3 regions of the Agrobacterium sp. GD03872 genome follow, and region 1 is predicted to be linked to each of the others. Evidence: predicted binding sites of a transcription regulator. Region 1 holds the regulator's gene; each other region holds the start of a gene.

Region 1 (10,377 bases):
TGCCGGAAGGCCCTGTCCCTGCCGGTGAACACATCTCCCCTGTCTGCCGACACGTTATATTTAGCCGGGTCAGCAATTGCGAGCGGTTCCAGATAGGCCCCATCAGCGAAAAAAACGCAGGCATTTTGGGTTCCGAAAGGGTGCAGAGCCTCCGGCGCGACCGTGAATCCAAGGCTGGCGAGACGTTTCACGGCAATGCCGATATCTTCCACCGGCAGAACGAGATGATCGATACAACGGGATTTCATCATAACCTGCTTCCTGCGCTGGCGCTCTGCCCGTGCATGCCCGGACGACCTGGACCGCAGAAAAGCACAATCAGGCGCAAATAGGCAAATCATCAAAACAACAGATAGCAGCTGTACTTGTTATAGATAAGCTGGAATACAGGGCTTTAAGCTGGAATTTATCCGACAATTTCCGACAATGTTCAGCATTATCCGGTTCATTTCAGCAAGGACCGGCAGTGGCTGACGGAAGTCTTTAGGGTCTCGCACCGCCGCGCATTTTATCGATGAATCGGAAGATAGAAGACGCAGACGGTGCTTTTTCACCGAAGCGCTCAACGCATGCCGCGTGTATTTTGGCGATGGTCATAGTAGGGGCGACATCGAGAATGAAATCCGCGAGTTCTGGATTAAGCCCGATGCCAGATCGAGAAACAGCGCGATAGGAAGATATAGCTTTTTTTGCTCGTCCAGCGGCTGCATCCTGAAGAAGTTTACGATATTCATCCGCTGGGAGTGTGACCGTCTCGCTTGAGAGAGCAAGTCTGCCGCAATCATTGCAACGCTCTAAACCGTTCACGCTCAATTCCCCTCGTAGAAGGCTGCGGTAAGTCTGCGAGCCGTGCGAGCAACGTCTATCTCAACCAGCTTCTCTTTCCGAAGCTTTTGCCAGTGCCGGTGCGCGGCAGACATCGTCGGAGTGTTTTCTTCTCCAAATTTTTCCCGGCATTCGGCAACCGTTGCCACCAAGCTTTGAGTACCAAACTTCTCGCGGAAGAAATCGGCAACGTCCGGCCTCTGCATGATAAAAGTGGGCCTCGGTCTCGTGTGCTTCGACTTGTTCAAAGAGGCTTTGAGAAAGGCTTTATATTCATCAAGCGGAACGACAGCGTACTTCTGCCCATCGATTTTAGCCACTTGAACCTCTACGATTTTCGTCTTCTTCACGGTTGATCGTGTCAAGTGTCGCTGCCCTTTTTCGAAAATTTGCACTGCACCGGCTAGCTAAATAAGCGCTTGCCGAATAGTGAACAGAAGCGGATTATAATCGAAACAAAAAGAAAACTAAAGAGGCACAAAAAGGGACTTTCGAGCGCGCTAAAGAGATAAGAATTTATGGAAGAAAGTTGACGCGGAGGGGCAGCACTCCCTCGTTGATCCAGCGTTCGCCGTCCAAGTAAACTTTGCTCGCGTCGGCTTGATTCTCCCTGAAACCGGGAAAGAAAGCAAGATGGACTGGAAACGCTATTAAAAACGACCGAGCCGAGACAGCATTCTGTAAATGATCAATACAGCCTTCAGAGGAGCTTTAAATGGCAATCGACCGCAATACACTCGACACCTTGAATAACGCTGGCATCGGTTTTTGGGCAAACCTCCGCATTCCGGGTGGTGGGCGCGATATCGTGCTCAAACCGCAGAATGTCGAAAAATATCTGGCCGACAAAGACGGTTTTGCCGCCGAGCATTTTGGCCTCACGAAAGAACAGTATCAAGACTGGGTCGCGAACGATGGTTATGTTCAGTGCTCGGCTCACACAACGTCCGGCTCCCGCTGTAAAAACCATGTCTCTGGCGGAAGCCACTACAAGCCAGAGGATTGGAAGAAGATGCAGGGTGAATATTGCGCGACCCACGGCGGCCCCGGTTCCACGGTGAAGTGACGTACGGCGAAAACCGACCACAAACGATCAAGCAGAAAAGAGGTTACAGCCACCATGGTCAAAGTCGTTCTGGAAGATATCAACACAGTTGTTTATTTCACCTCGACGCCTGAATGGGCGGCTGAAACACAAGCTTGGAGCCAGACGAAATGCACCGACCATGACACGTTCTGGTGTCGGCGGATTACCTCAAATGGCGGCGTTCAAATTCGGCAGCAATGTCGCATCTGCGGCCATCTTTTGGGTGGCGCTCGAAAGCGCGAGCCGGGAGACGAAAACCTTCCGCTGCATGATCCAGACATGGAGACCCGTTATAACGAACTGCGGGAACAGGAACACCTGCAAATCCTAAAGAAGCATGCCCGCTTGCAACACGAGAAAACCAGTAGCTGGTTTGATCAATACAATGACTATCTGGCGAGCGATGAATGGCAGCAAAAGCGCAAGCTGGTATTCAAACGATCTGGCGGAATGTGTGAGGGCTGCGGGCTGGCTGAAGCCAAACAGGTCCACCATCTGACCTATAAGCACGTAGGATGTGAGTTCCTGTTCGAACTGGTGGCCGTCTGCGATAGTTGCCACGACCGGCTTCATCAAGATGAAGCGCCGGAGACTGGCGACGAAAGAGCCAGCAGCGCCGAGCCCGATAATCCCGATTATGAGGAACCGCTTTAGGATTGAAATGTGGCAGGGAGGGACCGCCCCCGGTAAAACCGGCTCCCCTCCAAGGGTCATCTGGGACTACGGATTTCGCTGCCACGTTGTCAGATTTATCATCAGGCAACAGTCTCGGCAATGATAGACCCTTTAAATGGTTGCGGGGCGGTCGCCAAAGTCCGCCCCGCGTTCCCTGCGCCAGTTCATCCGTGGTCGCAGAAAATGAATCTCGATCTCTATTACGCCGGTGAATCGGCGGCAAGCCGTTACACGAATAAGCGCACCGCATCGGTGTCCAGAAATCGGCGTTTTGCCTTGCTTGCTTGTTCCATCCGCCTCATCTCGCTTTTTCATTAAATCTGGCCGTGGAGGCGTTTCTGCATCGTCCGTGACCGGATGACGTAGAAATTTTGGAGAAACGCTTCCACGGCCTTTAATCCGGCTTCAATTTTTATCCTGTTTGCGGGAGTTCATGTTCCGAAGCGCCGAAATCACCTTCGCCGCCTTTTTGTTATCCACGAACCGCAATGACGAGACCTTGTGGAAGCGATCCAGCCACTTGTTTAGCTCCATGTCGTTCTCGTCTTCCCGGCCAAGGAATTTCGCCCATAGTGACCGGATGAGATCTACCTGCGGCGGCGTTGCCATTGTCGGGCGATATCCGTAGCTGCGCGTTGTCCAGGTCGAACGGAAGCCCATGGCCGTGAAGTATTTCACGGCTGCGGTAAATCCGGGCTGCGTCAGATCGGCGGCGCTATCGCAGCCGGTGACGCGCTCAAGAACGGCGCGATAGGTATCGTCATCAAGGCCAAGCTGCTTCTTGGCGACGTGCAACAGCGCAATCTGTTTGGCAGTGATCGGCGTGGAAGCCTTAGGAGCGCGCATCTTCCGCCTCCCTTTTTATGGTGTACGGCGGGGTCTCCGTGTGGTTTTCAGATGGCGGGCCGAGATCGATACCGACCGCGCACGAAACCACGCGATTGACCGCATATTTGGACACGCCCGCCCACTTTGCAATCTGATCAGAATTTCTGACCTTCAGCTTCGACGCCTTGATCTCTTTGAATTCACTTCGCAGCGCGCTGGCGATCCCTTTGAGATGACGGCACTGGAGATTGAGCAGCCGTTCCATTCCATAGCCATCAGCGCTGATATCTTCGCCCGTGCGAAGCGAATATTCCACCATCGCGCCGAAGGACTGGACGGCCGCAATGGCAACTTCCATATCATCGAGCAGATCGGTGTAGTCCTTGTATTCCTTCACATTGTATGTCGGCATTTCATTCTCCTCTTGCATTTGGACGTGACTCCGCACTACGCCGCGCAAATGCGCGGAGCCTGTTGATTGAAGGGTAGATAAAAGCGATGAAGCGGCGGTCAGGCCGCTTCGGGTTGCATCAGACGAAGCAAATCAGGCTTCGTTGTAAGAATGCCGAGCGCGCTTTTCAGGTGCGCGAGCCGGATGCCCGTCGCTCCGCCAGTAAGGCGCTTGGCTGTTTCGAGAAGCTGGACGAGATCGCGGAAATTCGTCTTTGCGCCATAAGCCGCGAGGCCCGCATAAGCGTCCATGCCTTCCACATTATATGTGCTGCCGATAAGATCGCAGTCCGTCCGGCTCGGCGCTGGAAGCTGCCGCGTCATGGCGATCCGGCTTTCAATCTGCGCCCAAGTGTCGGCTTCTTTCTTGCGGGTGGATGCCAACCGTTCGGCGTTTCCAGCCAGTAAAAGACCGATGCCGCATTTTTCCTGAATACGGAGAAGTTCCCGGAAAGCAGGTACTTCCAGCGTCTGAACTTCATCGACAACAAGCAGGATTGGCCCTTCGACGTAAGCGCCAGTCTTCTGGTTGTAGCGACTGCCAGACCGGAAATAATAATAGGCTTCGTTCGCCAGTTCATCGATATACTTTTGCCGCGTAAGCTGACCAGCTTCCTTCAAAAGCAGTTCCAGCATGCCTTTAGGAGCCTTGCTCTGCTGTGAGATTTCGCAATAGACGCCGCCGAAATCCTGCGCGATATGCCACAGTGCAGAGCTTTTGCCGGTTCCCGGCTTGCCGATCAGGCGAACGGGGAAACGCAGGTCAAGGCTGTATTGAGCGGCTTCACGCACAAGCTTGACCGTGGCGGTTTCAACGATGATTTCGGGAATGTTCGCAGGGCGACCGCGCATTATTGTACCTGCCTTCCTGATCCGAAGAATTGAGATAACAAGCTGACCGCTTCGTCATTGGAGCGGCGGATTTCGTCGTCACGGCGCTGAGCGTCCAGACTATCAACGGCGACCGGCAGGATTGCCCGCCGCTGCGATCCGGGTTGATTGATGGAGATCGTGGCATCCGGTTCATTCGGAACAACCGGCAACTGCTTGCGCCCGAACTCGATCAGTTCCGCGCCCACGTCGATAGTGGGAACCGACTTCGCAAGTTTCGTCAGCGCCTTGTTGCGGATGCTGCCACGGCGGGCGCTTTCCTTCGCACCGCGCTCGTCCAGTACGTCGAACTGCCTGTCGGAAACCGCGATACCGATATCGTTGCCGTCCTCATCGGTGATCCGAAGCTCGGCAAAACCGTGGTATTTCGGCACATGGGCGATGACGGAACGCCCGAAGAACTCAAGAAGGCCGTCGCATGTCCAAACACCGTTATAAAGGTCAATACCGTGCTGACGCACCTGCCGCATGACGGGTTTTGTGAACACCATCAGCAATTTGTTCGGATCGAGTACGGTCGCTTTCCAGCCCTTGTCCACGAAGGACTTGAACACCAAGGCGGGCGAGCGGCCCTTGAGAGCGCCCTTTTGCGGCATGTGTTCGTAGGAGGTAAGATGGCTGTAGACGATATCGCAAAACGCATCGAACCCACCTTCGAACGGCGCATGCAGCTTGCCGAGCTCGGGCCGCTTTGGGTTCATCGGGTCATCGTCACGCCAACCTTGGATGTGCCGGAAATGCTGCTGGTTTACCTGTCGGAACCAGCCTTCGACATGCTTCGCGGCGGCGTTGTACGCCTTGGCGCGGATGACGTGATTGCGATCCTTGGTGCCATTGAAGGGCATCAGCCTCGTGCCGAGCCGCAAGGCGTCTTCCAGATCGTCGGCAAACTGGTATTCGGAGCCGTTATCGACATAAAGGAACTGCGGAACGCCAAAGGCCGGATGCTGGCACATGTTGACGAAGGCGGTGATGATATCGCTGTTGCGGACGCCGCCGCGATTGTCGAACTGGATGAGTTCGCAGAAAACGCGGTTGGTCGCGATATCATGGAAGGCGATCAGCTTCGGTGTTGAATATGTGCCATCGTCGCGGCGCACATGTACGTTGATATGGTGCACGTCCATGACGACAATTTCCATCGGCACAAGGCCAGCCGTCGAGCGCCGGATACGCGGCTTGTCATCTTCACTGGCCTTCCGGTCAACCTTATGCCGGTAGACCGCCTTGTATTGATGTTCGTCCTGCACGAACTCCTGCGGGATGGAAAAGACCAAAGGATTATCGGTCTCAAAGCCGTAAGCTCCCGTGATATCCTTGAGCTTTTCGCCAGCCAGAACGCGGGTTTGCTTGAACTGCGACCCGCCTTTGATCAGGCTGCGCACGTACTGCTTGAGATCGCTGTGAATCGTCCCCATCGTCTCATGATCGAACGGGACGGCCTTCATCCAAGCACGGCTGACAAACACCTTCTTGTCGCCTTTGTCGCGACGAACGCGCTGTGCAAGGCCGACGATGCCGTATAGCTCGTAAGTCTCGATCCACTTATAGAGCGTGGATTTGGTGAGCGTGCGCTTGTGGCCGGTCCAGTCGAGGCGGGAAACGCCTTCCAGTCTGTCGATTTCGGCCTTGCGCTCGGCGCTGCCCTTGGGCTGTTTAACAGCCGGTTCGATGATTTCGAATTTCCACGCCCGCTCATGATGGGCGGTGTCGTCGCCGAGACGAAAGCTCGACACGACTTCATTGGTCATTTGAAGCGCCTTTAAACGGTCTTTAAGATGCTCTGGAAGGCTGGAAACTTTGACCTGATATTGAATGCCAGAGCGACCGCCGCGACCGTGGACGGTACGGACTTCGAGTGCGTGTCCATGCCACAGTCGCTTCGTTCCTGCGACAATGGCCTGACATAACCTGTTAGCTACTTGCCTCTGCATCCCTGTTACGAACGCAAATTCAATTGTTGTGATCCAAGCGGCTTCCTGCATTAAAGCCGCTCCGCGACGGAGATAAGTCTTTCGCGTAAAGCTAGGGCTTTAGGGCCATTTCTTTTACCCACGAGCGCGTCCGAAGCCCAAACTCGATCAATCTTGTTCGCAATGCACCACTGATTTAACGATGTACCACTTGCAATGAATCTTCCTCGCACCGCATTTAACAATGCTGCGCTGGCTGGTATGTCACGAACGGAGAGAGATGCAGTAATCATGATGTAGTCATGACTACATTTTGTGTACTTGTCAACGGGGAAAAAATGAAGAAACCGATAGACCTATACATCGACAACCTAAAACGGCTGGTTGGCGTGGAAACTGATACCGAACTTGCGAAGAGCCTTGCTCTATCTAAGCAGGCTATCGCCGCATGGCGGCGGCGAGAGGCAGTACCTTTAGCCCAGCAGCAAATCCTTACCGCACTATATGGCCCTGAAGCGGCCTTCAATGAAGAGATCGGCTACATAGCAACACAGCGTGAGAGGGTGGCGATCCTGTCAGCGTTCTTCCGGCTTTTTGACCAGTATCGCGATATCCTCGACCCCGCCAAAGAGAAAGACGCGTATGAAACTTGGGCCGAAGTACTCCTTGGTTTCGAGGGCGATCTACAGCACATGGTTCGTAGCGGTGGCTGGATCGGTGTGAGCGCGGAAGGCAAACCCTCCGAGTTCACAACTAGCGAAATAGCCAGAGTGGTGGCGGCCTTGGTCGAAGATCGACAAGAAAAGATGGGGTTGCTTCGTGATATGCTTCGGCCAGATGAGCTATAGGGTTCCCAATAAGGTTCCCAATCACAACATCGCAGAGCATTAGATCGTGAGAAGGTTCCCAATATATTCTGCGTAATCAGTCACTTAGCCGCTACGCGAGAATGACGCATTACGAGGTTTGCCAATACAGCGATTGGGGACCCCTATTTACGGGAAAAAAATCCAATAAAAACAACGAAATTTTGCGGTTTTCATTCCAGCTTATCTACCGGAGTTTTTGGCGCGCCATTCCCGTTTTGTTTTCGCACCTCCACAGCTTCACGAAATTTTAGGGGATTGCAGAACACATATGGAACATATAGTGTTCGTTCTGTATTTGTTTCGCGACTTCAACGACGATTCTCAAGGGTGTTTTCCTCATGCTCACGCGCAAACAGCAGGAATTGCTTCTCTTCATTCATGAAAGAATGAAAGAGTCCGGCGTGCCGCCCTCCTTCGATGAAATGAAGGACGCACTCGATCTTGCCTCCAAATCCGGCATCCATCGGCTGATCACCGCCCTCGAAGAGCGCGGGTTTATTCGCCGGCTACCTAATAGGGCTCGGGCGCTGGAAGTCATCAAGCTGCCCGAGGCTTACGCTCCGGGCGCAAGGCCGCAGCGCGGTTTTTCTCCGAGCGTTATCGAAGGCAGTCTCGGCAAGCCAAAGGCGCCGGAACCGGCCCCTGCCCCCAAGGCGCCAGCCAATGATCTCGGCGGCGCCGTCACCGTTCCCGTCATGGGCCGCATTGCCGCCGGTGTGCCGATTTCCGCCATCCAGAACAACACTCACGATGTGGCCGTTCCGGTCGACATGCTGGGTTCGGGCGAACATTACGCGCTTGAGGTCAAGGGCGATTCGATGATCGAGGCCGGCATTTTCGATGGCGACACCGTCATCATCCGCAATGGCAATACCGCCAATCCGGGCGATATCGTCGTGGCTCTGGTGGACGATGAGGAAGCGACCCTGAAACGTTTCCGCCGCAAGGGCGCCTCCATTGCTCTGGAAGCGGCCAATCCCGCCTATGAGACCCGCATCTTCGGGCCGGACCGGGTGAAAATCCAGGGCAAGCTGGTTGGGCTGATCCGCCGTTACCATTGATCCGGGTCAACCGTCATCCTCTCGAAGCGGGATCGTTGTGTAGATGCAATTCCCATTGAAGATGGCGGCATCCCGCAATTCGGCTGATTGTGAGGAAGCTGGACAGATCGTTCTTTCCATGGGCGGATTTGTTTCTTCCGGCAAAGATCGACAGCAATTTCATATGGGTGTTTCACGTGGCTTCTGGCCCGGCGGGCGGACTTTTGTGATCCCGCGCCGTCTGGCGCAAGTTTTCGGCGGCGTTGCGGGTATTGCCGACCGGGAAACAGCGGGACGCAGCGCCGTCACCGAATGGTGATACCCGAGGTGCCCGCCCCCCTGCCCTTCGTCACCCATCAACGGGACTTATGGGTGCCATGGATTATTTTCGATATTCCGCGGCGCTTCGACAGGTATAAGAAGCGCAGCATATCCGGGAGACGCGCCATGTACGATCTTTATATCGCCAACAAGAATTATTCCTCATGGTCGCTGCGGCCATGGGTATTGATGCGCACGCTCGGCATCGCCTTCGATGAAAAACTTGTCCCCTTCGGCGAAGGCGTTTCATTCGCCACCTTCTCGCCGACGGGCAAGGTGCCCTGCCTTGTCGACGAGGGCGTGACGATCTGGGAATCGCTTTCGATCGCCGAATATCTCGCTGAAAGACATCAGGGCGTCTGGGCAAGCGACAAGCAGGCGCGGGCCTGGTCACGTTCTGCCGCAAGCGAAATGCATGCGGGCTTCTCCACGCTGCGCAATCTCTACCCCATGTCGGTCGGCATTCGCGTAAAACCGCAGGGCGGCGATGCCGGGCTTGCGGCGGATATCAAGCGGATCGATACGCTGTGGAGCGAAGGCCTCGCGAAATTCGGCGGGCCTTATCTCGCCGGCCAGAAATTCACGGCGGTAGATGCCTTCTTCTGCCCGGTGGCATTCCGTTTCCAGACCTACGGCGCCGATCTTTCGCCTGCGGCGAAAGCCTATTGCGACCGACTGCTCGCCCTGCCCGCCATGCGTGAATGGTACGAGGCCGGCCTGAAGGAAGTCTGGCGCGATGCGGCGCATGAAGAAGAAATCGGCGGTATCGGTGAATTGACCGCCGATCTGCGCGTCAAGGCCTGACGAGTCATGAGGCTGGCGGCGCTTACGGCGATACCGCCAGCAGCCGGGTGACGGCATCCGGCACGTCGCGGTCAAAACGGCCGCTTTTCCAGTCGTAAGAGCGGTGTTCGCTCCATGGCCTGTCCGTTCCGGCGATTGCGGCGCGCAGCCTGCCGACGACCCCTGCCTGATCGCTGCCGGCGAAATCAATCTCCAGCGAACCGGTTCGCCGCAAAATATCGCGGTTCAGCAGCAATGCGCCCGAGCGGCATTGTGAAAAGGCAGTTCTGCGGGAAACGATAACGATATCGGCGATATCGCAGGCTTTTCCCGCAAAGCGACCGTCTTCCAGAACGACGATCCATTCACCGCTTCCGGCGCGGGCCACACACCATATGCCCTTGCGGCAGGTGAAGACACCGGGCTCCGCGTCTCTCAGGGCCTCCGTCATCTGCCGCGCGACCGCCCTCATCTCTTCCGGGGCAAGCCTGGTTTTCGCGGCAAAGGCCACCGTGGTCGCCGCGGCGTCTTTCTTGAGAATGACGGGCGGCACTGGTTGTTCCGGCAGCAGCAATGCTCTTTGCCACTGGCCATAAACGAACCCCCGCGGCTGCGCCTTCGTTGTGTAAACCTTGCCGTCCTCCAGCATCGCCACCAACTCGCCATCCTCATGGACAAGCAGATCGGGCGGATTG
Region 2 (10,377 bases), on a different contig from region 1:
ATCCCGACCGCGTAATGGCGCTTTATCCGCACCAGATATCGGGCGGCATGGGCCAGCGCGTGATGATCGCCATGATGCTGCTCGCCAAGCCGAAGCTGGTCATTGCCGACGAACCGACCTCGGCCCTCGATGTCAGCGTTCGCAAGGATGTGCTTTTGCTTCTGGACGAGATGGTGCGCGAGAATAATTCCGGCCTGATCCTCATCAGCCATGACATCCGCATGGTCGCGGCCTTCTGTGAGCGCGTGCTGGTCATGTATGGCGGGCGCGTCGTGGAAACGCTGACGAAGCTGGAGGAAGCGCAACATCCCTATACGCGGGGCCTGATCGCGGCGATGCCCGATCCCCGCAATCCGGTGCGGCGTCTCAAGGTACTGGACCGTCAGGCCATCGATGCGGAGGTGATGCGATGATCACGGTAGACAAGCTCGACGTCGTCTACGGCGCAAAGGAAAAACGCAATCACGTCGTGCGCGGCGTCAGCCTCACGGTCAACAGGGGTGAAACGCTCGGCATCGTCGGTGAGAGCGGCTGCGGCAAGTCGACATTGCTGCGGTCGCTGGCGGGGCTGGAGGCCGGCTGGACTGGCTCCATCAGCTTTAACGGCAAACCGGTCGGCAAGACCCGCAGTCGCGACGAACTGAAACTGGCGCAGATGGTGTTTCAGGACCCCTACGGTTCGCTGCACCCGCGCCACCGCATCGGTCGGGCGCTCGCCGAACCGATCCGCGCCATGGGACTTGGCGATGGCTGGTCGAAGGTTCCAGCAGCCTTGCAGCAGGTCGGCCTGCCCGCATATTTCGCCGAGCGCTTCCCGCATGAACTTTCCGGCGGCCAGCGGCAGCGCGTGGCAATCGCCCGCGCGCTGATCCTCGAACCGCCGATCCTGCTGCTCGACGAGCCGACATCCGCGCTCGACGTCTCCATCCAGGCCGAAATCCTGAACCTGCTTGCCGACCAGCGCGAAGAACGCGACCTCACCTTCGTTCTCGTCAGCCACGACCTCGCGGTGATCGCCCATATGTGCGACCGTGTGCTGGTCATGCAGAACGGCGATTTTGTCGATGAGTTGACCAAGGCCGATCTTGAAGCGGGCGTTACCCATTCGGCCTATTCAGGCGAGCTGTTCGAAAGCAGTTTCCTGTAACGACCCTCCCACAACGGCAACACCTGGCGGCCCATCCACGGCCGCCCGCCTTCTCCCGTGGCGCGATTTCGGGGATTTCGTCCGACCGGCAGCGGACAATCGCCGGCAGGGGCCGAGCGTCCTTTTGGGCCGATAAATTTCACCACCGACTGCGTTAAAACCACCGGAACAATGCGTTCAGCATTTGTTCTGGATTGCTGTTTGAGTCTTTGCTAATCATTGCGACGACAGGGCAGACAATGGCCGGACATTCCGACGACTGCCGTCTCTGAACAAGGTTCTCACCCGTGGGGACAGGCAGGTTATCTAAGGATTGCTGGCATGGCGGTTGCCTATCTGGAAAAGCTCAACGAACAGCAACGCAGGGCGGTGGAGTATGGCGTTGGGCTGGCAGACGGGCACACGGCCGGGCCGCTGCTGATCATCGCCGGGGCCGGTTCGGGCAAGACCAACACGCTCGCCCACCGTGTTGCGCATCTGATCGTGAATGGCGCCGATCCCCGCCGCATTCTGCTGATGACGTTTTCCAGACGTGCCGCCACGGAAATGTCGCGGCGGGTCGAGCGTATCTGCAAACACGTTATCGGGGCGAATTCGGCAATCATGACAGATGCGCTGGCCTGGTCCGGCACGTTTCACGGCATCGGCGCGCGCCTGCTGCGCATCTATGCCGAGCAGATCGGGCTCAACATCGATTTCACCATCCACGACCGCGAGGATAGCGCCGACCTGATGAACCTCGCCCGGCACGAACTCGGCTTTTCCAAGACCGAAAGCCGCTTTCCAACGAAGGGTACGTGTCTCGCGATCTATTCGCGCGTGGTGAATTCCCAGACGCCGCTCAAGGAGATATTGCGCCAGCATTATCCCTGGGTCGCCAACTGGGAGAGCGAACTTAAAGAACTGTTTGCAGCCTATGTGGAGGCCAAGCAGGTCCAGAACGTGCTCGATTACGACGATCTCCTGCTTTACTGGGCCCAGATGGTCAGCGATCCCATCCTTGCGGACGATATCGGCAACCGCTTCGACCATGTGATGGTCGACGAATATCAGGATACCAACCGGCTTCAGGCCTCGGTGCTGATGGCGCTGAAGCCCGGTGGCCGCGGGTTGACCGTAGTGGGTGACGATGCGCAGTCGATCTATTCCTTCCGGGCGGCGACGGTGCGAAACATCCTCGATTTTCCGGCCTCCTTCAGCCCTGCTGCCGACATCATCACGCTTGACCGCAACTATCGCTCGACGCAGCCGATCCTGGCGGCTGCCAACGGCGTCATCGATCTGGCGCGCGAGCGGTTCACCAAGAACCTCTGGACCGAGCGGCAGTCGCTGGAGCGCCCGAAACTCGTGACGGTGAAGGACGAGACCGAACAGGCGAATTTCATCATCGACCAGATCCTCGCCAACCGCGAAACCGGCATGACGCTGAAACAGCAGGCCGTGCTGTTCCGCACCTCCAGCCATAGCGGCCCGCTCGAGGTGGAACTGACCCGCCGCAACATCCCCTTCGTCAAATTCGGGGGGCTGAAATTCCTCGACAGCGCCCATGTAAAGGACATGCTGGCCGTGCTGCGCTTCGCACAGAACCCGCGCGACCGCGTCGCCGGTTTCCGGCTGCTGCAGATGCTGCCCGGCATCGGACCGAAGAAGGCCGGCAATATTCTCGATGCGATTGCGACAAACCCCGAGCCGCTGCTTGCCCTTGACGAAATTCCGCCGCCGCCGAAGACCGGCGACGACTGGACATCCTTCACGCAAATGCTGGTGGGCCTGCGACAGGCGCCGTACGACTGGCCGGGCCAGATCGGGCAGGCGCGACTGTGGTACGAACCGCATCTGGAACGCATCCATGAGGATGCGGACACCCGCAAGGCCGATTTGCTGCAGCTTGAGCAGATCGCCGGCGGCTACCCCTCACGCGAGCGCTTTCTGACCGAACTCACGCTCGATCCGCCGGACGCCACCAGCGATCAGGCCGGGGTGCCGCTGCTTGACGAGGACTATCTCAGCCTCTCCACCATCCATTCGGCAAAAGGCCAGGAATGGCGCTCCGTCTTCATCCTGAATGTGGTCGATGGCTGCATTCCCTCCGATCTCGGGGTCGGCACCACCCAGGAACTGGAGGAAGAACGCCGGCTGCTTTATGTCGCCATGACGCGCGCCAAGGACAGCCTGTCGCTTATCACGCCGCAACGCTTCTTCACCGGCGGGCAGAACCAGCAGGGCGACCGGCATGTTTACGCCGCAAGAACCCGCTTCATACCGGCGACATTGCTGCAATTCTTCGAAACGGCAACCTGGCCACTGGTGTCGGCTGCCGCTTCCGAACGCAGCGCGCAGCAGATCCGGATTGATGTGGGTGCGCGGATGCGCGCCATGTGGAAATAGAAAGCGGGGCGTTCACCCCGCTCTCATGACTGGCGATTGTTTTCCGGTCGGACGCCGTTGTCAAAACTTCACGCTGGCCGTCAGGCTGACATTGAAGGGCTCGCCCACGGCATTGGCATAGCTGGTGGAACCGATGGACGAGGTGTAATAGGTCTTGTCGAAAATGTTCTTCAGATTGAGCTGCAGCGTCACCGGCTTTTCGAACTGAAGCGTGTAGGTGGCGAAGGCGTCGAAGACCGCATAGCCCGGCAGATTGTAGGAATTGTCGTTGATTCCGGCGCGCTCACCCACCGCCCGGACGCCGCCGCCGATGCGCAGCGTATTGCCGTTCGGACCGACCTCGCCGACATCATAGGCAAGGAAGAGCGAGCCGGTGTGGCGCGCCACATTCGGCAGGCGCTTGCCGGCATAGGTGGGATCTTCGAGCACGAGCGCATCCGTATAGGCATAACTCGCGATGAGATCGAGATCGTTGGTCAGGCTGCCGGCAATATCGACCTCAACACCGCGCGAACGGACGAGGCCGGCGGCCTTCACCGTCGAGACGCCGCCGACATCTTCCGAATAGGCGACATTGCGTTTGCGGGCGTTGAACAGGGCGATATTGGCGTTCAGCCCGGCGAAAAGATCGAACTTCGCGCCCACTTCGTAGGAAATGCCCTCTTCCGGATCGAGCCCGCCATAATAGGCGCCGATGGATGATTGCGGGCGGAAGGTTTTGGCCACATTGGCGTAAAGCGAGGCATTCGGGGTGAGCTTGTAGACCAGGCCGGCATTGGGAATGAGCTCGCCGCCATCCTTCTCGGTATTGACGACGAAGGGACGACCCTTGCCGGCATAGATGTCGTAATACTGGTAACGCAAACCGCCGACCGCGATCCACTGATCGTTAAGGTGCAGGGCGTCCTGCATATAGATCGAGGCGGTGGAGAGCTCCTCCGTCTGGTCGCTGTCGACCGCCCTCACCGTGGTGCAGACCGGCAAGCGGCCATAGACGGGATTGTTGACGTTGAAATTCGTGGAATTCGCGCAACGCAGCATGTCGGTGCGCAGGGTATCGCTGTAATCATAGGACGCGCCGAACAGCAGATCGTTGCGCAGTCCGCCGATTTCGGCCTCGCCCGTCAGATCCGCCCGCACCGCGTGATTGTAGATCGTCGAATATTGCGTCGCATCGGCCCGTCGCGTCACCTGTCCCGTGCGGGAGTTATAATCCATCACGCGCGCCTGATTGTCCGAATATTCGTTGCGGCTATAGGCGTAATTCAGCGACAGCTTCCAGTCATCGGAGAGCTGGCGGTCTATGGCGATGCTCGCCAGATCGGATTTGCCGTCGGTGATGTTGTAGGCTTCATCAAGGCGCAGGCGGCGGCTGACATTGATCGCCTTGCCGGTCGCCGGATCGAAGATCGTACCGCGATCGAACGGCACGCTGTAATCCTCATGCATGTAGGAAACCGTAATATCGGTGTCCTCGCCGCTCCATTTCAGCGAAGGCGCGATCAGCCAGTTCTTCTTCTCACCGAAATTACGCCAATAATCGCTGTTTTCCCCCTCGCCGATCAGGCGATAGGAAAAATCCGTGCCCGCAATCGGGCCGGTCACATCGAAACCGCCCGATGTGCCGTATTTGCCCGCCCCATAGGCGGAAAAGCGCGAATAGGCCTCCGCCGTGAATGTGTCCTCGGGCTTCTTCGTCACGACATTCACCATGCCGCCGGGATCGAGAATGCCGTAAAGCGTGGAGGCAGGTCCCTTCAGCACCTCCACCCGCTCAACCGTATCGTTGAAGGAATGCGGCAGGGCCGTCTTCAGCCCGTTGACGAGAATGGAGCCGTCGCGATTGTCGCCGAAACCGCGGCGGATGACGGCATCCTGGGTACCACCGAGCGTATTTGCCTGGGTGACGCCGCTGACATTGGCCAGCGCTTCGTCCAGCGAGCGCGCCTGCTGGTCGCGCAGCACCTCGGCCGTCACCACATTGACCGATTGCGGAATGTCGAGGAGCGGCGTCTCAGTGCGGGTCGCCGTGCCCGTCGTCACCGGCTGATAACCGCGCGCGCCTTTTTTGACATCGGCATTGACGGTTATGGTTTCGAGCACCGTCGTCCCGTCGGCATTTTTCTTCGTTGCAGCACTCTCCTGCGCAAAAGCAGGCAGGGCAACCCCGGCCAGAAGAAACGCCAGCAGCGCCCCCGAGCGCACCCCAATGATCATCGAACCGTCATGCATCGTGTCTTGTCCCCGGCTGTCCCAAATCGTCATCGCGACGATGCACCGGTCTTTCAATTGATGAATGTAGTAGTCAACTTTATTTCCACATCAACCGGCCGGAGCGTCGACGCCGAGCCCCGCATTCGTGTTTCTGCACGTGTCATTTCAGCCGATGACAACCGCTTTTTGTTCAAATCGACCGGCAAAAACGGCTTTTTCGAACGCCATATACTTGACTACTACAGTCATCAATAATTCTGGTGGCAACGCATCCAGACGGAGACGAGTTTGAACGACGGCATGAGACCCATAAGCACGGATACAGGCCTTGCGGCGCAGGCAATCGAGCTTGCCTATGGCAACACGTCTGTGTTTGCGGATATGTCCATCGATGTCGCGCCGAACCGCTTCACCGTTCTGCTTGGCCCGAACGGCTCTGGAAAATCCACGCTTCTCTGCGCGCTTGCCCGCCTGCACCGGCCCGCGCGCGGCCATATTCTTCTCAACGGTAGCGATATCTTCCGCCACCCGACCAAGGAGGTGGCGAAAAAACTCGGCATGCTGGCGCAGCAGAACCATACGCCGGAGGGACTTTCGGTTTTCGACCTCATCTCCCGCGGCCGCTACCCGCATCAGGGATTTCTGAAGCAATGGAGCGAGGAAGATGCCCGCGCGGTGGAAGAGGCGCTTTCCGTGACCGGCATGTCCAAACTCGCGGATCGAGCGGTCGACAGCCTTTCCGGCGGCCAGCGCCAGCGCGCCTGGATCGCCATGGCGCTGGCGCAGCAGACGGATATAATTCTTCTCGACGAACCGACGACCTTTCTCGATCTGCACCACCAGATAGAGGTGCTGGACATGCTGGCGGGCCTCGTCACCCGCCACAACCGCACGATCGTGGCGGTGCTGCATGACATCAATCTTGCCCTGCAATATGCCGATCACCTGATTTTTCTGAAGGACGGGCAGCTGCGGCACCGGCTGGAAACGGCAGCGGCCTGCGATGCCGGTATCATTGCCGACGTATTCGACATGGCAGTCGCCCAACTTACGCATCCGGTCACGGCACGGCCGGTCTTTCTTCCCCTGCCCGGACGGGCCGGCGCGGCATGAACCCCACCGGTACCAGCGCAAGCACCCTTGCCCTTAGAGAGCGAGCCTATGGCCGCACACTTGCGGCAGCACTTCTCCTGCTGCTTGCCCTGCTGCTTCTGGTGCTGGCGCATATGGCCACCGGCCCGCGCCCCATCGCGCCGCACGTTCTGCAAGACCTGATATTCGCTTATGACGCCCGCAATTTCGACCAGCAGGTTTTGATGCGCCTGCGCCTGCCGCGTCTGCTGGCTGCGCTGCAGGCCGGGGCCTGCCTTGGAACAGCTGGGCTTCTGCTGCAGACCCTGCTTCGAAATCCGCTCGGCGAACCGCATATTCTGGGCTTGAATGCCGGGGCAAGCCTTGCCGTCGTTCTGGCGACAGTGATGCCGCTCGGGCTGATTACAACGCCGCTGTTCCGCCCATTGCTGGCGGGCACGGGCGCTGGCATCAGCTTTTCGCTGGTGCTTCTCCTCGCTTCAGTCGGACGGCAGGGGCTGACACCGGCAAAACTCGTCTTTTGCGGTATTGCGCTTTCCACGCTTGCCGGAACCCTCACCTCCGCCATCCTCATTCTCAATGAGGAAACATTGCAGCAGATGCGTTTCTGGCTGGTGGGCGATACGGCCGGCGTTTCCATGGCAACCATCGCCGCCGCCCTGCCCGCAGCCTTGATCGCGCTCATACTCGCTCTCACCGTCGCCCCCCGGCTCGATCTTCTGGGGTTGGGCGACAGCGCTGCCGCAGCACTCGGTGTGCCGATCCGTTCGACCCGGATTCTGGCGCTTGTCTCCATATCGCTGCTCTGCGGTTCAGCCATCGCCGTCGTCGGTCCCATCGGCTTCGTCGGCCTGGTGGTGCCGCCGCTCGTCGCGCGCGTGAAAACGGGGCGGCTTCTGCTTGCCATGCCCATCGCTGCACTCGGCGGCGCGGTTCTGTTGATCGCCGCCGATCTTGCCGCCCGCCTCATTCTCCTGCCGAAAGAACTGCCCACGGGCGCAATGACCGGCCTTGTCGGCGCGCCGGTCTTTCTCTGGCTGGTGCGCAGGGTGCTGAAATGAACCGTTACCGGGTTGTCCGACTGGGGCGCTTTTCCGTCCGTTTCATGCCGTCGCGGCTCATCATTCTGCTGGCGCTTTTCCTCTGCCTCATGCTTGTCGCCCTATGGTCACTCACCGCCGGCAGCCAGCATATTCCCGCCTCCGCCCTGTGGTCGCTTGTCACCGCAACCAACACCGACCCTGCCATGACCGACGCGGTCGTGGTTCTCGACTTCCGGTTCTCGCGTCTGGCGCTTGCGATGGTGGCCGGCGCCATGCTCGGCATTGCCGGCGCCATCATGCAGGCCACGACCCGCAACGGCCTTGCCGATCCCGGCCTGCTCGGCGTGCGCGAAGGTGCGTCTCTTGCCGTGCTGGGCTGCCTGTTCCTGCTGTCTTCCCTGCCGGTCATGTTGCGCCCCGTCGCGGGCATTGCCGGCGGCATGGCAAGTGCCGCAATCGTTCTGATGCTCTCCGGCGCGACCTCGCGCCTGCGCTTCGTGCTGACCGGCATCGGCTTTTCATGGTTTTTATCAGCTTTGCTTCTTATCCTCATGGCATCGCTCGATATTCGCAATTTGCAGACAGCGATGATCTGGATGGCTGGCAACCTGCAGGGCGCAAGCTGGACCGCCGTTTCAATCCTCTCCGTCATCCTCGTCATCGCCCTTGGCCTTCTGCTCCTGACGGCGCGCGCCGCCGACGTGCAGGCGCTTGGCGATCATGCGGCGACGGCGCTTGGCGTCCATGGCCGTCGCCTTTCGGTGCTTCATGTCACGCTTGCCGTCAGCCTCACCGCATCCTGCGTTTCCTTCACCGGCAGCATCGGTTTTGTCGGCCTGATCGGTCCGCATATCGCCCGGCTTCTGTTGCCCGGTGGCTCCTATCCCGGGCTTGTCATGGGTGCAGGCCTGACAGGCGCAATTCTGGTCGCAGCGTCCGACACCATCGCCCGAACCGCCTTTTCACCTATGGAGCTGCCGACCGGCCTCGTCCTTTCCGCCATCGGCGCACCCACGCTCCTTGCCCTTCTCTGGTTCCACCGGCATCGCCTATAGGTCCCCCCATGCGCAAAACACTTTTCGCCCTTCTTCCGGCAGCCACCCTTTTCCTCGGCACAGCCACGGCCCAGGCCGAGGAGACCAGCCGAAGCTTTACCGACGACCTCGGCCGCAGCGTTTCCATTCCGGCAAAGCCGAAGCGCATCGTGACCTTACACGATATAGACCTCACCATTCCGCTCATCGAACTGGGCGTGACGCCGGTAGGCAGCCACGGCCGCATGGGCACGGACGGCAAACCCTATCTGCGCTCCAGCGCCATTCTGACCGGTGTTGATTTCGACAATAGCGATATCGCCTATATCGGCTCCATCAATGCCGATCTGGAGGCGATCGTCGCCCTCAAGCCCGATCTCATCCTGACCGAACCCGACCGCCCCACCCCCATCGAAAAACTGGAACAGATCGCCCCGACTGTCGCCATCGACAATACCAAGGACGGCGCGCCGCATATTTACAAGATACTGGCCGAGCTCACCGGCACTGAGGAGCGGCTGGCCGTGCTGGACAGGCGCTATCGGGCGCAGATCGACGCGCTGAAGGCTTCGGTCGATACCGGCGCCATCACAGTTTCAGTGTTTCAGCCGCTCAACGGCAAGATCAGCGTCTATCACACCTATAGGGCGCTTGGTCGCGTGCTGCGGGATGCAGGGTTTCGTTTCCCCGCCATCATCGACGCCATTCCGGAGGGTGACCGTATCGAGATCAGCGCCGAACGGCTGCCGGAACTCGATGCCGATATCATCTTCGATCCCTATCGTTCCGATACCGGCACTTCGCCACAGGCTGAAATCGACATGATGGAAGCCGTCATGCCGGGCTTCTGCGATTTCCTCAAAGCCTGCCGCAACGACCGTTATATTCTGCTGCCGCGCGAGGAGGCGATTTCCAACTCCTATGCCGCACTCAGCCTCATGGTCTCCGCCGTCCAGTCACACTTGACCGTACGGCCATCAACCGAGAAATGACGGGGACGCCAGCCATCGACAAAAGCGCTTGCGTCCCGGCTTGGCGCGCTGCTAATTCGTGAAGAAGAGTATAAAACTCAGCTTCGCGGAAGAATCCATGCCGGCTGGCGAAACGCATATATCAAGGCTTCGACGAATCGACCGCTTCAGTGAGCAGCTGCGCAAGCGCCGCGACCGCCTGTCGCCGGGCCTGCTCGCCGTTGCCGAATACATTGACGGCCACCGCCATGCCGTTCTCGCCAAATCGGCGCTGGAAATCGGCTTCGAGACCAATACCTCGGATGCAACCGTCATCCGCGCCATACAGGCGCTCGGCTTTCACGGGCTGGTCGATCTCAAGGAAACGCTGGAGGCCTATCTCGGCGTGGCGGATTCACCCGTCGAAAAAATGGCGGCGACGACAAAATCCATATCAGGCGATTGCAATGCCGCGATTGATTTCGTCCTTGAAAACCAGAAAAACACGC
Region 3 (10,377 bases), on a different contig from region 1:
ACGCGCGTGTGGCCGAAGCCGCGCGTATGCTGCAGCTCGAACCCTATCTGGATCGCAAGCCGCGCGCCCTTTCCGGCGGTCAACGGCAGCGTGTCGCCATGGGCCGCGCCATCGTGCGCAAACCGGCGGCCTTCCTGTTCGACGAACCTTTGTCCAACCTCGATGCCAAGCTGCGTGTCTCCATGCGCGGCGAAATCAAGCGCCTGCAAAAGCGCCTCGGCACCACCTCCATTTATGTTACCCACGACCAGCTGGAGGCCATGACGCTGGCCGACCGTCTGGTGGTGCTGAATGGCGGCCGCATCGAACAGATCGGCGCGCCGCTGGATGTCTATCACACGCCGGCCTCCACCTTCGTCGCGAGCTTCATCGGCTCCCCGGCCATGAACCTGTTGAATGGCGAATTGCATGGCGACAGCCTCGCCATCGGTCCGTCGCTCTTTGCATTGAATGGCTTCGCCCCAGTCTCCGGGCCGGTGACAGTGGGCATGCGCGCGGAGGATTTCCGCTTGGCCGCTGCGGGTGAGCAGGGTTTCGCCCTCCGTGTCGATTATATCGAGGAGCTGGGTTCGCAACGCCTCATCCACGGCACGATCGGCGACCAGACGCTGACCGTGGCCTTTCCGCCGGATGTCGAGGTTCCCTCCGCGCTCTCCGTCACGATCGCGCCGGAAAAGCTGCATTTCTTCTCCGGTGAAACCGGCAAGCGCATTGCCGGCAAGACGGAGCAGGTCGGCGCGCAATCCGTTCAGCTGGCGACGGCCTGAGCGCATCGGAAGAAATCGGCGCGATGATTAAAATTGCGCCGATTGTCAAAACCGCTTTGTTACGATCCCGATGATAGAAGACCTCCAATATATCACGGGGGTTTTTTCATATGTCGTTCAAAATGATGTTCGCGGCGGCTGCAACCATGGCGATCCGCACGGTGCCGGTTTTGCCGGCCTATCTGCGCAGACAAAAAGACGAAACCGTCGTCAGTGCATCCTGCACGGATCTGCGGCTCCAGCCGGCCCCCATCAATCCTGACTGGATCATCTCCGGTAATCCGCACGCCCGCGCGGCGGATCACTCCCGAAGCGGCGACCGCGCCTCCAGCACCGCCATGTGGGATTGCACCGCGGGCGAATTCCGCTGGTTCTTCGGCTGGGACGAAACCGTCTATATTCTGGAAGGCGAGGTGCATGTAACGGCCGAAGACGGTTCTGTCAGCATCCTGCGCGTGGGCGACGTTGCTTATTTTCCTGCGGGAACATGGGCCACCTGGCGGGTGGATGATTATGTCCGCAAGGTCGCCTTCATGCGCCGTCCGTTCCCCAAGGCGCTGGCCTTGGCCTACCGCGTCAAGAACAAGCTGTTTGCCGGCCGCTCCTACAAGCTGGCGGCCTGAACCCTGTGCCATGTCGCAGCCGGCGGGCCCATGTGGCATCGCCGGCAGATTTGTGAAGGTTCAATAAAACTCACACAAACCACCGCTTGCAGCAGTTGCCTTTGAACGGTCGCTGCCCTACATCTTCAGGGTTTTCTGAAGCACTTCCGGCGTTTTTCCGGTCCTGCCAGAAAGCTTGAAAAGACGGGGCAATGGGCATTGCGGACCGGCGAAGCGTCCGCATGCCGCAAGAGGAAAATGCGCATGGCGAAGATCAAGAACGTCGCGATCCAGATGGATCATGTCTCCGGCATCAACATCGCCGGTGACTCCACCTTCGCCATGAGCCTTGAGGCGCAGGCGCGCGGATACCGGCTGTTCCACTATACGCCCGAGCGTCTTTCCATGCGTGACGGCAAGATTTACGCCACCGTCGAGCAGATGGAACTGCGCGACATCAAGGGCGATCATTTCTCCCTGTCCGAACCGGAGCGTGTCGATCTGTCGACCATGGATGTCATCCATCTGCGCCAGGATCCGCCCTTCGACATGGCCTATATCACTTCCACCCATCTCTTGGAGCGCATTCATCCCAGGACGCTTGTTGTCAATGATCCCGCCTGGGTGCGCAACTCGCCGGAAAAGATTTTCGTCACCGAATTCGCCGATCTGATGCCGAAGACGCTGATCACCAAGGATGTGGCCGAAATTGCCCGCTTCCGCAACGAAATGGGCGATATCATCCTCAAGCCGCTTTATGGCAATGGCGGCGCGGGCGTTTTCCACTCGGCACGCGACGACCGCAATTTCTCCTCCCTGCTTGAAATGTTCGGCCAGATGTTCCGCGAACCCTATATCGCCCAGCAATATCTGCCTGACGTCCGCAAGGGCGACAAGCGTATCCTTTTGGTGGATGGCGAACCGGTGGGCGCGATCAATCGCGTGCCGGCGGAAAACGATGCCCGCTCCAACATGCATGCCGGCGGCCGGCCGGAGCCGACGGAATTGACGGCGCGCGAAAAGGAAATCTGCCGCCGCATCGGTCCCGCCCTGCGTGAACGCGGTTTCCTCTTTGTCGGCATTGATGTGATCGGCGACTATATGACGGAAATCAACGTCACGTCGCCCACCGGCATCCGCGAAGTGCGGAAATTCGGCGGCGCCGATGTCGCAAGCCTGTTGTGGGATGCGATCGAGAAAAAGCGCGAATCTCAGGATTTCTGACGCGACCTCTCGCCGATCCAGCTTTGTTCCGCAAGCACAACTAGACACAACTAAAATACATCGTCAGCGAGAAATTGTTCGCCGAATGTTCTTGTTTTATTCTTTGCTCTGTGGCACGTTGCTTGCGGGTGGCGGCCGCGGAGCATGAGGTTCTGATGGCGCGACCGGTTTGCGGGGGCAGGCCATGGTGGCAAGGGTCAACACGGTTGCATTTCAGGGCATAGAGGGTGTGCCCGTCGAGGTGCAGGTCATGGTCGCACCCGGAAAGGTCGGCATCCAGATTGTCGGCCTGCCGGACAAGGCGGTGGCCGAAAGCCGGGAGCGGGTTCAGGCCGCCCTGCATGCTTCGGGGCTGGCCTTGCCGGCGAAAAAAGTCACTGTCAATCTCGCACCGGCCGATCTGCCAAAGGAAGGGTCGCATTTCGATCTTCCCATTGCGCTTGGCCTCATGGCCGCCTTGGGCGCCATACCGGCGGAAGCGCTTGGCCAATATGTGGTTCTCGGCGAACTCAATCTCGATGGCACCATCGGCATGGTTTCAGGCGCGCTGCCGGCCGCCATGGGGGCCAATGCCCTCGGCAAGGGCCTGATCTGCCCCGCTGAAAGCGGGCCGGAGGCGGCCTGGGCCGGCGCCGGTATCGATATTCTCGCCCCGCGCAGCCTCATAGCGCTTGCCAATCATTTTCGTGGCACCCAGCTCCTATCGCGCCCGACAGCCGCCATCCGCGCCAATCCGGTTAATTTGCCGGATCTGGCGGATATCAAAGGGCAGGAAAGCGCCCGGCGCGCGCTGGAGGTGGCGGCGGCTGGCGGCCACAATCTGCTGATGGTCGGTCCGCCCGGTTCGGGCAAATCCATGCTCGCCGCCCGCCTGCCTTCCATCCTGCCGCCGCTTGAGGCGGCGGAGTTGCTGGAAGTGTCGATGGTTCATTCCATCGCCGGCCAATTATCGGGCGGCAAGCTTTCGGATCGCAGGCCGTTCCGCACCCCGCACCATTCCGCCACCATGGCGGCGCTGATCGGCGGCGGGCTGCGCGCCAAACCGGGTGAGGCCTCGCTTGCCCATCACGGCGTTCTTTTTCTCGATGAGTTCCCGGAGTTTTCGCCGCAGGTGCTGGATGCGCTGCGCCAGCCGCTGGAAACCGGCGAGTGCATCATCGCACGCGCCAATCACCGCGTCAGCTATCCGGCGGAAATCCAGCTCGTGGCCGCCATGAACCCCTGCCGCTGCGGCATGGCGGGAGAGCCGGGTTTCTCCTGCGCCCGAGGCCCGCGCTGTGTGACCGATTATCAGGCCCGTATTTCCGGCCCGCTGCTGGATCGTATTGATATCCGTATCGACGTTCCCGCCGTTTCCGCTACCGATCTCATCCGACCCGTTGCATCTGAGCCGAGCGCGGCGGTTGCGGCCCGTGTGGCCCGGGCGCGCCTTGCCCAGCAGGAGCGTTATGCGTCAACGGGGTTTCCTGCCATCCGCACCAATGCCCGCTGTGCGACGGCGCTGATCGAAAAATATGCCGAACCGGATGCATCCGGGCTGCAATTGTTGCGCGATGCCGCCGAACGGCTGAAGTTTTCCGCGCGGGGATATCATCGCATTCTCAAGGTTGCCCGCACTCTGGCCGATCTGGAGGGCAGGCAGACGGTTGGCCGCATCCATATAGCGGAAGCGGTGTCCTATCGTATCGCAGGCGAAAGGCTGACGGTGGTGGCCTAGAACCTTGGTGCTTGGGCGTTGCTCTTGGAAGTATGGCGCATGCCCTCCAATGAATTCAGACGTTCGGGGTAGGGACAGGCAAAAAAGGATTTGAAAGGCATCGCATGGGCGCGGTCGAATGCGAGGCGTCTTGAAAACCGATATGCCGCCGGCAAGGCCAGCGGCATATCGAATATTCGCTCATTTGGTCCGCGACTGCGCGCATCGGATGATGTGTTTAGAGCCCAAGACCTTCGAAAAGCGCGGTCGAGAGGTAACGTTCGGCGAAGGAAGGAATGATGACGACAATGTTCTTGCCGGCATTTTCATCGCGCGCGCCGACCTTGATCGCCGCCGCCAGTGCCGCGCCCGAGGAGATGCCAACCGGCACACCTTCGAGCCTTGCCGCCAGACGCGCAATTTCGAAAGCCTCGTCATTGGTCACGGTGACGATCTCGTCATAAATGCCGGTGTCGAGGATCGCAGGTGCAAAACCGGCGCCGATGCCCTGAATCTTGTGCGGGCCGGGGTTGCCGCCGGAAAGAACCGGGCTGTCGGCAGGCTCGACCGCAATGACCTTCACTTCCGGTTTGCGGGATTTCAGAACCTGGCCCGTGCCGGTGATGGTGCCGCCGGTGCCGATGCCCGAGACGAGAATATCGACCGTGCCGTCGGTGTCGTTCCAGATTTCTTCCGCCGTGGTCCTGCGGTGAATTTCCGGATTGGCGGGGTTTTCGAATTGCTGCGGAATGATCGCATCAGGCAGGGTCTCGGCCAGTTCCTGCGCCTTGGCGATTGCGCCCTTCATGCCCTTGGGGCCTTCGGTCAGCACCAGTTCTGCGCCGAGCAGGGCCAGCATCTTCCGGCGCTCGACCGACATGGTTTCAGGCATGGTCAGGATCAGCTTGTAACCCTTGGCGGCGGCGGCGAAGGCAAGCGCGATGCCGGTGTTGCCTGATGTCGGTTCCACCAGCGTCGTTTTGCCGGGAGTGATCTTGCCCTGCGCTTCCAGCGCTTCGATCATGGCGACGCCGATGCGGTCCTTGACGGAGGCGATGGGGTTGAAAAACTCCAGCTTGGCGAGGAGGTTGGCCTTTACGCCCTTTTCCTTTGCCAGCTTGTCCAGCCGCACGATCGGCGTGTCGCCGATAGTTTCCGTAATCGAGGAATAGACGCGTCCGCGTCCGGGCTTTCTGGCTTCAGGCATGGTGCTCTCCCGTATGAAGGCCACACGACGGTGACCGCAAGATTTGAGCGGCAGAATAGGAGCAATCGCCCTGTCAGGCTAGCGAACGTTCATCCTTATATGGCTGGTTTACCGGAAAAATTTCCCGATAAGCCAGATAAATGCACGAAATTATTTTAGGTGCTGCGGATCGCGATCATGGTCGCGGTTCCCGCCAGAATGCCCGCCGCCGTACGGTTGAGGATCGTCAGGGCGCTCGGCCTCTTCAGCAGGTTACGCGCCTTGGCCGCAAGCAGGATATAGGGCAGCAGAACCGCCATCAGCACGACGAAGGTAAGGGCGAGAAGTGTCGCATATTCCGAAGGGCCGATCATGCGGATATCGATCAGCGTCGGCACCAGCGCCACGTAAAACAGCATGGTTTTCGGATTGCCGAGTGTGATCAGCAGGCCGGACAGGAAGGACATGGGCATGCTGGTGCTTTTTTTCGCCTTCAGGTCCTGCGGCAGCAGGCCTGCAGTCCACAGCTTCCAGGCGATATAAAGGAGATAGGCGGCACCGGCGAATTTCAGGACCATGAAGGCTTCCTGAAAGGTTTGCGCCACAAATGCCAGACCAAGTATCACGCCGGTCAGGTAGATCATGTCGCCCAATATCAGCCCGAGGCCCATGAAGAAGGTTTCCCGAAAACCCGATCCCAGCGCCCGCGCCACGATCGCCGTCATGCCGGGGCCTGGAATGGCGGCGGCGATGAAGAGTGCGGTGGCATAGGCAAAAATCGTGGTCAGTGTCATGATCGTACATCCCGAAAAGCTGCCAGATCCATAGCGAAATTGCCGGGCAAAAACAATCGGCTCTCCCACGCACCAAGCCGGACGGCACGGGTGCGTCGCCTCACGTAAAAGCGGTCTGAAGGTTCTGACGGACCGGCGGTGTGGCTAGACGCCGGTGGAGCCGAAACCGCCGGTACCACGCACCGTTTCGGAGGTTTCCGCCACTTCGCTTACCGCAACCTGCGTCACCGGCGCGATTACCATCTGGGCGATGCGCATGCTGCGTTCGATGACAAAATCATCCTGCCCGAGATTGGCGAGAATGACCTTCACCTCGCCGCGATAATCGCTGTCCACCGTGCCGGGGGAGTTGAGGCAGGTAATGCCGTTCTTGATGGCGAGGCCGGAACGGGGACGGATTTGCGCCTCGTAACCGGCCGGAACCTCGAAAACGAAACCGGTCGGCACCAGCGTGCGTTCGCCGGGTTTCAAGGTCAGCGGCGCATCCGCGGGCACCGCTGCGCGCAGGTCCATGCCGGCGGCGCCGCCGGTTTCATAAGAGGGCAAGTCGAGGCCTGCGCCATGGGCAAGGCGGACAAGACGGAGAGGGGGGCGATTGTCGTTTTGAACGGTCATGCGGCATTAGTTTGCCGAGATCGCGGCAAGGTCAATTGCAAAACCGGGCCTGAAACGCTAGATAGCCCGCAATTCCACAGGATTTGTCAGATGGCCGAAACACTTGCCGAGGCGGTCTCCCGCCGCCGCACCTTTGCTATTATCGCGCACCCGGACGCGGGTAAGACCACGCTTACCGAAAAATTGCTGCTGTTCGGCGGAGCGATCCAGCTTGCCGGTGAGGTGAAGGCGAAGAAGGATCGCATCCAGACCCGTTCGGACTGGATGAAGATCGAGCGCGAACGCGGCATTTCGGTCGTCACCTCGGTTATGACCTTCGAATATAACGACCGGGTCTTCAACATTCTCGACACGCCCGGCCACGAGGACTTCGCCGACGATACCTACCGCACGCTGACGGCGGTGGATGCGGCGATCATGGTCATCGACGCCGCCAAGGGTATCGAGCCGCGCACGCTGAAGCTCTTCGAAGTCTGCCGCATGCGCGATATTCCGATCATCACCTTCATCAACAAGATGGACCGCGAAAGCCGCGACCCCTTCGAGATTCTGGATGAGGTGGAAGAGAAGCTGGCGCTCGATACCGCGCCGATTACCTGGCCGGTCGGTCGCGCCAAGACCTTCTGCGGCGCCTATAATCTTGCCGACAGCACCTTCCGTGGTGTCGATACGCAGGTGGAGGCCATGCCGGTCAACGGTCCGCAGGCGGTTGCCGATCGCCTGCCGGAAAATGAGCGCCATCTTTTTGTCGAAGAAACCGAACTGGCGCTCGAAGCCTGCCGTCCTTTCGATCGCCAGGCGTTTCTCGAAGGTCATATGACACCGGTGTTCTTCGGTTCGGCGTTGCGCAATTTCGGTGTACGTGACCTCATCAATGCGCTTGGCGATTTCGCACCGCCGCCGCGCGATCAGGTGGCGGATACCCGCACCGTACATGCGGCTGAAGAGAAAATGACGGCCTTTGTCTTCAAAATACAGGCCAATATGGACCCGAACCATCGTGACCGCATCGCTTTCGCCCGCATCTGCTCCGGCAAGCTGGAGCGCGGCATGAAGGCGCGGCTTGCCCGCACCGGCAAACAGATGGGGCTGACCGCGCCGCAATTCTTCTTCGCCTCGCAGCGCCAGCTGGCCGATACCGCCTTTGCGGGCGATGTCGTCGGCATTCCCAACCACGGCACGCTGCGTATCGGCGATACGCTGACGGAGGGGGAGAACCTCGTCTTCCAGGGCGTGCCGAACTTCTCGCCGGAAATCCTGCGCCGCGTGCGTCTGGAAGACGCCATGAAGGCGAAGAAGCTGAAGGAAGCCCTGCAGCAGATGGCGGAAGAGGGTGTCGTTCAGCTCTTTTCACCGGAAGACGGCTCGCCGGCCATCGTCGGCGTTGTCGGCGCACTGCAGCTCGATGTGTTGAAGGAGCGGCTGATGGGCGAATACGGCCTGCCGGTCTCCTTCGAAATGTCGCGCTTTTCCGTCTGCCGCTGGATTTCCTCCGATCAGCCGGCGGAAATGGAAAAGTTCCTCAACGTCAAGCGGGGCGATATCGCCCGCGATCTCGATGGCGATCCGGTGTTTCTCGCGCAGGACGCCTTCTCGCTTCGTTATGAGTCCGAGCGGTTCCCGGCGATCAAGATGGTCGCGATCAAGGAATATCACGTCGCCAAGGCGGCGTGATATCAGCCGGATTGCACTTTGTATGCCAAGGGCTTAGTTTCCCCTGAAACGGGAAACTGGTCCGGCATCATGACGCTTTCAGGCAAACATATTCTCCTCATCATCTCCGGCGGCATCGCGGCCTATAAGAGCCTCGATCTCATCCGTCGCCTGAAGGAGCGCGGTGCGAAGGTGACGCCGGTCATGACAAAGGGGGCGCAGGAATTCGTCACCCCGCTCGCCGTCGGCGCCTTGTCCGCCACCCATGTCTTTACCGAGCTTTTTTCACGGCAGGATGAGCAGGATGTCGGCCATATCCGGCTGGCGCGCGATTGCGATCTCGTGCTGGTCGCGCCCGCTACCGCCGATCTGATGGCGAAGATGGCGCATGGCCTGGCTGACGACCTCGCCTCCACGGTCCTTCTCGCGACGGATCGCAGGGTGCTGGTCGCGCCGGCAATGAATCCAAAAATGTGGACGGCGAAGCCGACCGGCCGCAATGTTGAAACCCTGAAGAAGGACGGCGTACATTTCATCGGACCCATGGCTGGTGAGATGGCGGAGAAGGGCGAGGCTGGTTTTGGCCGTATGGCCGAGCCATTGCAGATCGTCGAAGCCGTCGAAGCGCTGCTGGAGGGGGGCCAAAAGCCCCTGCGCGGCAAGACGGCCATCGTTACCTCTGGTCCCACGCATGAGCCGATCGATCCGGTGCGCTATATCGCCAACCGCTCCTCCGGCAAACAGGGCCATGCCATTGCGGCGGCTCTGGCGGAACTGGGGGCGGAGGTTACGCTGATTTCCGGCCCGGTCGCCATCGCCGATCCCGCCGGGGTCAAAACGATCCATGTGGAGCGCGCCGAGGAGATGCGCGATGCGGTGATATCGAGACTGCCGGCGGATATCTCCGTCATGGTTGCCGCCGTCGCCGACTGGCGAGTGACGGGCTCGTCGGAACAGAAGATCAAGAAGCAGCCGGGCGATGCGCCGCCGGCGTTGCAGCTGACGGAAAATCCCGATATTCTCAAAACCGTCGGCCATCATGAAAAGCGCCCGAGGATTGTGGTGGGCTTCGCCGCCGAGACGCAGGATGTCGAGAAGAACGGCCGGGCGAAGCTGGAGCGTAAAGGCGCGGATTACATCGTCGCGAATGATGTTTCGACGGAAACCGGCATCATGGGCGGGGATCGCAACAGTGTGAAGATCATTTCCGCAGATGGCATCGACGTCTGGCCGGATCTCGACAAGGCTGAAGTTGCAAAACGTCTGGCGGCCCTGATCGCGGAGAAACTCGGATGAGCCTGTTCGAGCGCAAGACATTCGACAGGGTGCTCGGTGAATGGTCGGGCGTGCGGTTCGTCGATCAATGGGATTCCCACGTTGCCAAGGTGGGCGACAAGGTCTTTGCCGTGCTGGGCGAGCGGGAGGACTGGCGGCTGGTCGTGAAGTGCTCGGAAGAGAGCTTTGAAATCCTCACTTCACTCGAAGGCATCGCCCAGGCGCCCTATTTCGCCAAACGCAAATGGGTGTCGATTGCCGATCATTCTCCGCTCGAACAAGAAGAGCTGGAGCACTATGTGCGCCGTTCCTATGAGCTTGTCGCCGCCGGTCTCACCAAAAAACTGCGGGGCGAACTCGGCATCGTGATCGATACCGCGCGGGCCTTTTAGTTTTTCGTTTCAGTCGAGCTTGGTGTCCTTGCCGATGATCTGGCGGACGCCTTCCTTGGTGAAGGGCTGCAGAAGTTGCGGCAGGAACCCTTTGGCGATCTGACCCTTGATGCCGATATCGGTGGAAGAGGGCCGATCCGGGTTATGGTAGGAACCGAAGATCAGATCGAAGA

Evidence for each region. Region 1 encodes LexA, which represses DNA repair genes until DNA is damaged. Its sites were predicted from a motif close to TGTTCNNNNTGTGTTCNG; they were not measured.
Region 2: the regulator LexA is predicted to act here: its motif matches at 1,322-1,339, upstream of N5D22_RS23360 (ATP-dependent helicase).
Region 3: the regulator LexA is predicted to act here: its motif matches at 2,680-2,697, upstream of N5D22_RS05885 (YifB family Mg chelatase-like AAA ATPase).

What each region holds. Positions count from the first base shown of each region.
Region 1 covers NZ_JAOCCY010000004.1:239,321-249,697, forward strand. Annotated here, with positions in the region: gene N5D22_RS12210 (VOC family protein) at 1-251, opposite strand, end outside; gene N5D22_RS12215 (hypothetical protein) at 484-807, opposite strand; gene N5D22_RS12220 (hypothetical protein) at 810-1,175, opposite strand; gene N5D22_RS12225 (hypothetical protein) at 1,541-1,891, shown strand; gene N5D22_RS12230 (hypothetical protein) at 1,946-2,566, shown strand; gene N5D22_RS12235 (regulatory protein GemA) at 2,993-3,433, opposite strand; gene N5D22_RS12240 (hypothetical protein) at 3,420-3,827, opposite strand; gene N5D22_RS12245 (ATP-binding protein) at 3,926-4,717, opposite strand; gene N5D22_RS12250 (helix-turn-helix domain-containing protein) at 4,717-6,507, opposite strand; gene N5D22_RS12255 (hypothetical protein) at 7,008-7,517, shown strand; gene lexA (transcriptional repressor LexA) at 7,877-8,599, shown strand; gene N5D22_RS12265 (hypothetical protein) at 8,655-8,897, shown strand; gene N5D22_RS12270 (glutathione S-transferase family protein) at 9,026-9,703, shown strand; gene N5D22_RS12275 (ComEC/Rec2 family competence protein) at 9,726-10,377, opposite strand, start outside.
Region 2 covers NZ_JAOCCY010000017.1:76,584-86,960, forward strand. Annotated here, with positions in the region: gene N5D22_RS23350 (ABC transporter ATP-binding protein) at 1-413, shown strand, start outside; gene N5D22_RS23355 (ABC transporter ATP-binding protein) at 410-1,147, shown strand; gene N5D22_RS23360 (ATP-dependent helicase) at 1,469-3,535, shown strand; gene N5D22_RS23365 (TonB-dependent siderophore receptor) at 3,596-5,767, opposite strand; gene N5D22_RS23370 (ABC transporter ATP-binding protein) at 6,050-6,862, shown strand; gene N5D22_RS23375 (iron ABC transporter permease) at 6,859-7,902, shown strand; gene N5D22_RS23380 (iron ABC transporter permease) at 7,899-8,939, shown strand; gene N5D22_RS23385 (ABC transporter substrate-binding protein) at 8,948-9,910, shown strand; gene N5D22_RS23390 (MurR/RpiR family transcriptional regulator) at 10,008-10,377, shown strand, end outside.
Region 3 covers NZ_JAOCCY010000002.1:385,908-396,284, forward strand. Annotated here, with positions in the region: gene N5D22_RS05870 (sn-glycerol-3-phosphate import ATP-binding protein UgpC) at 1-767, shown strand, start outside; gene N5D22_RS05875 (cupin domain-containing protein) at 878-1,390, shown strand; gene gshB (glutathione synthase) at 1,634-2,593, shown strand; gene N5D22_RS05885 (YifB family Mg chelatase-like AAA ATPase) at 2,778-4,310, shown strand; gene cysK (cysteine synthase A) at 4,528-5,496, opposite strand; gene N5D22_RS05895 (LysE family translocator) at 5,652-6,269, opposite strand; gene dut (dUTP diphosphatase) at 6,414-6,884, opposite strand; gene N5D22_RS05905 (peptide chain release factor 3) at 6,975-8,558, shown strand; gene coaBC (bifunctional phosphopantothenoylcysteine decarboxylase/phosphopantothenate--cysteine ligase CoaBC) at 8,628-9,833, shown strand; gene N5D22_RS05915 (MmcQ/YjbR family DNA-binding protein) at 9,830-10,204, shown strand; gene N5D22_RS05920 (sterol desaturase family protein) at 10,214-10,377, opposite strand, start outside.